DNA from 3 places in the Methylobacterium sp. Leaf466 genome. Region 2 is predicted to be linked to each of the others. Evidence: predicted binding sites of a transcription regulator. Region 2 holds the regulator's gene; each other region holds the start of a gene.
What was found. Region 2 encodes LexA, which represses DNA repair genes until DNA is damaged. Its sites were predicted from a motif close to TGTTCNNNNTGTGTTCNG; they were not measured.
Positions count from the first base shown of each region.

Region 1: the regulator LexA is predicted to act here: its motif matches at 1,112-1,129, upstream of ssb (single-stranded DNA-binding protein).
Region 3: the regulator LexA is predicted to act here: its motif matches at 778-795, upstream of parE (DNA topoisomerase IV subunit B).

Region 1 covers NZ_LMRC01000034.1:356,548-358,810, reverse strand. The annotation lists gene ASG59_RS17840 (GAF domain-containing protein) at 1-275, opposite strand, end outside; gene ssb (single-stranded DNA-binding protein) at 375-956, opposite strand; gene ASG59_RS17830 (NADP-dependent oxidoreductase) at 1,160-2,176, opposite strand.
Region 2 covers NZ_LMRC01000012.1:122,418-124,680, forward strand. The annotation lists gene ASG59_RS06945 (ComEC/Rec2 family competence protein) at 1-565, shown strand, start outside; gene lexA (transcriptional repressor LexA) at 559-1,329, opposite strand; gene pepN (aminopeptidase N) at 1,658-2,263, shown strand, end outside.
Region 3 covers NZ_LMRC01000009.1:11,600-13,862, reverse strand. The annotation lists gene ASG59_RS05645 (PhoX family phosphatase) at 1-691, shown strand, start outside; gene parE (DNA topoisomerase IV subunit B) at 809-2,263, shown strand, end outside.

The DNA of each region.
Region 1 (2,263 bases), on a different contig from region 2:
TCGCCGGCGAAGATCGGCAGGGCGAGGCCGCAGGTCAGCCCCGCCGCGGCGGCCGCAGCGCCGCGCTTGAAGTAGGAATTCTGCAGGTCCTTGAGGACGATGGGCCGGCGCGTCGCCCAGGCCTGCCCCGGCAGGCCCTCGCCGTAGCCGAACACCGTCTGGTGGCTCTGCGCATGGAAGCCGTCGAGGCCGCCGTAGCTGCCGCTCCCGAACTCGAGGGCCGTCCCGTCCTTGGAGGGAACCCACACCTCGGTCACGCGGATGAAGGATGCCATGGCGCCGTCTCACTCCCTTTGCACGCAAGGGGAGCAAGAACCGCGCCGAGGCACCGGGCGTAGGCGGGGTGGAGCGTCGGCTCGCCGACGTGAGCCTGCCTAGAACGGAATGTCGTCGTCGAGGTCGTAATTGGGCTTCGAGCCGCCGCCACCGCCGGACGACGGAGCCGGCCGGCGGTCCCCGCCGGAGCGGCCACCACCACCGCCACCGTAGTCGCCGCCGCGATCCGAACCGCCTCCGGAGCCGCCACGGCCGCCGCCGTAATCGCCGCCTCGGCTGATCTGGCCACCGCCCTCCTCGTCGGCGCCCATCTCGCCACCGCCGCCGCTGCGGCCGTCGAGGAGGGTGAGCTCACCGCGGAACCGCTGCAGCACCACCTCGGTGGTGTACTTCTCGACGCCGGACTGGTCGGCCCATTTGCGCGTCTGCAGCTGGCCCTCGATGTAGACCTTCGAGCCCTTGCGCAGGTACTGCTCGGCGACCTTGGCGAGATTCTCGTTGTAGATCACCACCGAGTGCCACTCGGTCTTCTCCTTGCGCTCGCCGGACATCTTGTCCTTCCAGGACTCCGAGGTCGCGATGCGCAGGTTGACCACCGGGTCGCCGGAGGCGAGCCGCCGCGTCTCGGGATCGCGTCCGAGGTTGCCAACCAAAATCACCTTGTTGACGCTGCCGGCCATGCCGCTCTCTCCTCCGAACCGATCTCACGACGGCGCAAGGCCGGGCTCCACATCGCCGCCCCCGCCGACCCACGTCCTGAGGCTTTCGCGCGCCGCCGACAACCGCATCGGCCGGCGTTGTCCACCACGCAGCGAATCTGTCCCCAGACCTCCGATGTTCTACTCATGTTCTCGTCACCCAGCAAGGGAACGAGGCCCGTCGCCTACGACAGCCTGACGAGCATCTTGCCGAAGTTACGGCCCTTGAGCAGGCCGACGAAAGCCTCGGGTGCCCTGTCGAGGCCCTCCGCGATGTCCTCGCGGTGCTTGACGCGCCCCTGCGCCAGCCATTCGCCGACCTCGGCGAGGAAGGCGGCCTCCTGGTCGGCGAAGTCCCAGACGATGAAGCCCTGGATGTGCAGGCGCTTGGTGAGCACCGCCCGCATCAGGATCGGCGAACGGTCGGGGCCGGGCGGCAGGTCGGTGAGGCTGTAGCCGGAGACGAGGCCGCAGACCGGCATGCGGGCGAAATCGTTGAGGAGCGGCAGCACGGCCTCGAACACCGCGCCGCCGACGTTCTCGAAATAGACGTCGATGCCGTCCGGGCAGGCGGCGGCGAGGCTGCCCGGCAGGTCGGGGCCGCGGTGGTCGACGGCCACGTCGAAGCCGAGTTCGTCGACGAGGTAGGTGCATTTCTCCGCGCCCCCGGCGATGCCGACGGCCCGGGCGCCCTTCAGCTTGGCGATCTGGCCGACCAGGGATCCCACCGGGCCGGCGGCGGCGGCCACAACCACCGTCTCGCCCGCCTTCGGACGACCGATGTTGAGGAGGCCCGTATAAGCGGTCATGCCCGGCATCCCGAGGATGCCCAGCGCCGTACCGACGGGGGCCACGGCCGGATCGAGCCGCCGCAGGCCGCTTCCGTCGGAGATCGCAAAATCCTGCCAGCCGCCGAAGCCGACGACGAGGGTGCCGGGCGCGAAATCGGGATGGCGCGAGGCCACGACCTCGCTGACCGTGGCGCCGACCATGGTCTCGCCGATCTCGACGGGCTTGGCGTAGGATTTCGCCGCACTCATGCGGCCCCGCATGTAGGGGTCGAGGGACAGGATGCGGTTGCGCAGGAGCACCTCGCCCTCCTGGGGGGTGGGTGCCCGCACCTCCTCCATCCGGAAATGCGCCGGGCTCGGTTCGCCATGGGGGCGCGAGGCGAGGACGATGCGGCGGTTGAGCTCGGCCATGGGCACTTTCAGGGGTTGGAGACGTTCAGGACACGGCGACCACGGCGCGAACCGGCGCGCCGCTGTGGTGCGGTCCATAGGAGTGCA
Region 2 (2,263 bases):
CCTGGCGGCGATCCCGATGCGCAACGACATCTACGTCGACCGGGAGGGCGCGGGAGCCGCCGTTCGCGACCGGTCGGGCCGCCTGGCCGCGCTCGGGCGACCGCCGGCCTTCGTCATGGAGCAATGGCTGAAGGCGGAAGGCGATTCGCGCCAGGCCACGGACGTCATCGCCGCATCCCCGGCGCGCTGCGACCGGCTCGGCTGCACGATGGAGGCGCAGGACGGCCGCCGCATCGCGCTGCTCAAGGACCGCCGCGGCTTTCGCGAGGACTGCGTCCGGGCGGATATCCTGATCTCGCGTCTCGAAGCGCCGACTGCTTGTGCCGCCGCCGTCATCGTCGACAGACGCTTTTTGCGGGACCACGGCGCCACTGCGATCCGCCTGACGGACGGGGCACCGACACTGACGACCGCGCGTGCGCCCGGCGTCACCAAACCCTGGCGCCCGTCCACGGTGGCGCCAAGCCCGGCACCCACGCCGGACCCGGTGACGGCACCGGAAGCCACCGACGACGAAACGGTACCCGACACCCCTTCGTCGTCGCCGGCGGAGCGGCTTCAGTAGCGCCGCACGAGACTGACCAGGCGACCCTGGATGCGAACGCGGTCGGGGCCGAGCACCCGGGTTTCGTAGGCGGGGTTGGCCGCCTCCAGGGCGATGGACGAACCGCGGCGGCGCAGGCGCTTCAGGGTCGCTTCCTCGTCGTCGATCAGCGCGACGATGATGTCGCCGGTGTTGGCGGTCTCCTGCTTGCGGATGACCACAAGGTCGCCGTCGAGGATGCCGGCCTCCACCATCGAGTCACCGCGCACTTCGAGGGCGTAATGCTCGCCGCCCGACAGGAAGTCCGGCGACATCGCGATGGTGTGGCTCTGCTCCTGGATCGCCGAGATCGGTGTTCCCGCAGCGATCCGCCCCATCACCGGCACCATCACCGGCCGCCCCGCCTCGTCGGTGACACGCGCCATCGGCGGCTTGGCCATGGTCGGCCGCGCGACCGGCACATGGCTCTGTCCCGACTGGTCCCGACCCTTGCCGCCCTCGACCACGCTCGGCGTGAAACGCCGTGCCTCGACCGGTGCCTCGGACCGGGCCGGCATGGTGCCGCCGAGGCTCTCGGGCATCCGGATCACCTCGATCGCCCGGGCGCGATTGGGCAGGCGCCGCAGGAAGCCCCGCTCTTCGAGGGCGGTGATGAGACGGTGGATGCCGGATTTCGACTTGAGGTCGAGCGCGTCCTTCATCTCGTCGAAGGAGGGAGGAACACTGCTCTCCTGCATCCTCTGCTGTATGAACTGCAGCAGATCCAATTGCTTGCGCGTCAACATCCGACGACCCACACTCTCGCGACACCAACCGCGACACGACATCGCAGAAACAAATCACGAACAGGCTAGCCGTTCTTTAAGTGTTCTGCAAGGGTTCCGATCCGACCCGTGTCGTGATCGATCCGGAGGAAACGGACGCCGCTCGCCGTCGCGGCGGCGGGCCGGCGGCGCCCACGGGATACGGGTCGCGGCGCTGTGAATGGTCGGCGACCTCATGCGAGAAGACGGAGATCTCGACCGGGCTCGGGGAAACCGCCGCAACGCCGGACGGTGCCCGCAGACCCGAACACGGCCGCTCCGGTCGCCACCGCAGGAAGACTGATCCGTGATGCGCACCGACATGCCGACCCTGGTCCGCCTGGAGGACTACCGGCCGAGCGACCACCTCATCGACCGGGTCGACCTCGACGTCGTGCTGCATCCCACCGCGACCCGGGTGGTCTCCCGCCTCGGCCTGCGTCCCAACCCGGCCGGCCGCATCGGCTCACCGTTGGTGCTCGACGGCGAGGACCTCGTCCTCGTCCGCATCGCCCTCGACGGCAGGGTGCTCGACGCGGGATCCTTTTCCGTCGATGCCACCGGCCTGACCATCGCCGATCCGCCCCGGGCGCCCTTCACCCTGGAGATCGAGACCCGGATCGACCCGTCCGCCAATACCCGGCTCATGGGGCTCTACCGGTCGAACGGGGTCTATTGCACCCAATGCGAGGCCGACGGCTTCCGCCGGATCACCTACCTCCTCGACAGGCCGGATGTCCTGTCGGTCTGCACCACCCGGATCGAGGCGGACCGCGACGAGGCGCCGGTGCTGCTCGGCAACGGCAACCTGGTGAAGGCCGGCGAGGCGGGCCCCGGTCGCCATCATGCCGTCTGGCACGATCCCCACCCGAAGCCCGCCTATCTCTTCGCCCTCGTGGGCGGGCGCCTCGACCGG
Region 3 (2,263 bases), on a different contig from region 2:
GCTGATCCAGACCCGCCTCGCGGCGGATGCGCTCGGCGCCACCAAGATGGACCGGCCCGAGGACGTCGAGGCCAACGCCAGGACGGGCAAGGTCTACGTCATGCTCACCAACAATGCCTCGCGAAAGCCCGACGACGTGAATGCCGCCAACCCGCGCGGCGACAACCGCTTCGGCCACATCGTCGAACTCACCCCCGACGACGGCGACCATGCCGCCCCCGGGTTCGCCTGGGAGATCCTGGTGCGCTGCGGCGATCCGGCGATCGCGGCGGTGGGGGCGACCTTCTCCTCGTCCACCACCAAGGACGGCTGGTTCGGCATGCCCGACAATTGCGCGGTGGATTCACAAGGGCGGCTCTGGGTCGCCACCGACGGCAATTCCGCTTCCCGCACCGGGCGCAACGACGGCATCTGGGGACTCGAGACCGAAGGGGCGGGACGCGGGACCGCCAAGCACTTCTTCCGCGTGCCCAACGGCGCCGAGATGTGCGGCCCCTATTTCACCCCCGACGACACCACCTTCTTCGTGGCCGTGCAGCACCCCGGCGAGGCCGACGAGGACGATCCGAAGGCCAAGCCCGCCACCTTCGAGGCGCCCTCGACCCGCTGGCCGGACTTCGACGAGGGCATGCCGCCGCGCCCGGCGGTGGTGGCGATCACTCGGCGCGGGGGCGGCCGGGTCGGAAGCTGAGGCGCCGTCGGGAGGACGTTAACGGAAACGGCGCAAGCTGATCTAAACCGTGAAGCGGCCCGCCCCGCCCCGGGTGCGCCGCTTCACGTTTCCGTTTCGTTCCAGTATGGTCGCGCGATGACTCAACGTGAGACGCCCCGTCAGGCTCCCCAGGCCGAAGCCGTCGGCCGGCCGGTGGATCTCTTCGCTCCGGCACCCCCGCGCGCCCGGTCGCCGGCGGCCGCCCGCACGCCGTTGCCCAAAGCTCCGCAGGACGGCAAGCCTCCGCAGGACGGCAAGGCTCTGTTGGACATAAAGGCTCCGCAGGACGTGGCGGAAGCGGGCTACGACGCCTCCTCCATCGAGGTGCTGGAGGGGCTGGAACCCGTCCGGCGCCGGCCGGGCATGTACATCGGCGGCACCGACGAGCGCGCCCTGCACCACCTCTTCGCCGAGGTGGTCGACAACGCGATGGACGAGGCGGTGGCGGGCCACGCCAGCTTCATCGAGGTCGAACTGGAGGAGAGCGGCCACCTCGTGGTCACCGACAACGGCCGCGGCATCCCCGTCGACCCGCACCCGAAGTTTCCGGGCAAGTCGGCGCTGGAGGTCATCATGACCACGCTGCATGCCGGCGGAAAGTTCGATTCCAAGGTCTACGAGACGTCCGGCGGCCTGCACGGCGTCGGCATCTCGGTGGTCAACGCCCTGTCCGACCTCCTCGAGGTCGAGGTCGCCCGCGGCCAGACCCTCTACCGCCAGACCTTTTCGCGCGGGCACGCGCAGGGCGGCCTGGAGACGGTGGGCCGGGTGCAGAACCGGCGCGGCACGCGGGTGCGCTTCCACCCCGACGCGCAGATCTTCGGGGCGTTGAAGTTCGACCCGCGCCGGCTGTTCAGGATGGCCCGCTCCAAGGCCTATCTGTTCGGCGGCGTCGAGATCCGCTGGCGCTGCGCGCCCGCCCTTCTGGAGGGGATCGACGACGTCCCGGCCGAGACCGTGCACCGTTTCCCCGGGGGCTTGCGCGACTATCTCGCCCGCGATCTCGAGGGCAAGGAACTCGTCACCGACGGCATCTTCTCGGGGAAGGTCGCCAAACCGGGAGGCCACGGCTCCCTCGAATGGGCGGTGGCCTGGATGGTCGTGGACGACGGCGTCTCGGCCTCTTACTGCAACACCATCCCCACCGCAGAGGGCGGCACCCACGAGAGCGGCCTGCGCGTCGCCCTGCTGCGGGCGCTGCGCGAGCACGCCGAGCGGGTCGGCCAGGCCAAGCGCATGGCCCATGTCACCACCGACGACGTGATGGCTACCTGCGCCTCGATGCTCTCCGTCTTCATCCGCGAGCCGGAGTTCCAAGGCCAGACCAAGGACAAGCTCGCCACGGTGGAGGCCTCGCGCATCGTCGAGACGGCGATCCGCGATGCCTTCGATCATTGGCTCGCCGCCTCCCCGGCCCAGGCCAACAAGCTGCTCGACTGGGTGATCGACCGGGCCGAGGAGCGCCTGCGCCGCCGCCAGGAGAAGGAGGTCGCGCGGAAATCCGCCACCCGCAAGCTGCGCCTGCCGGGCAAGCTCGCCGATTGCTCCAAG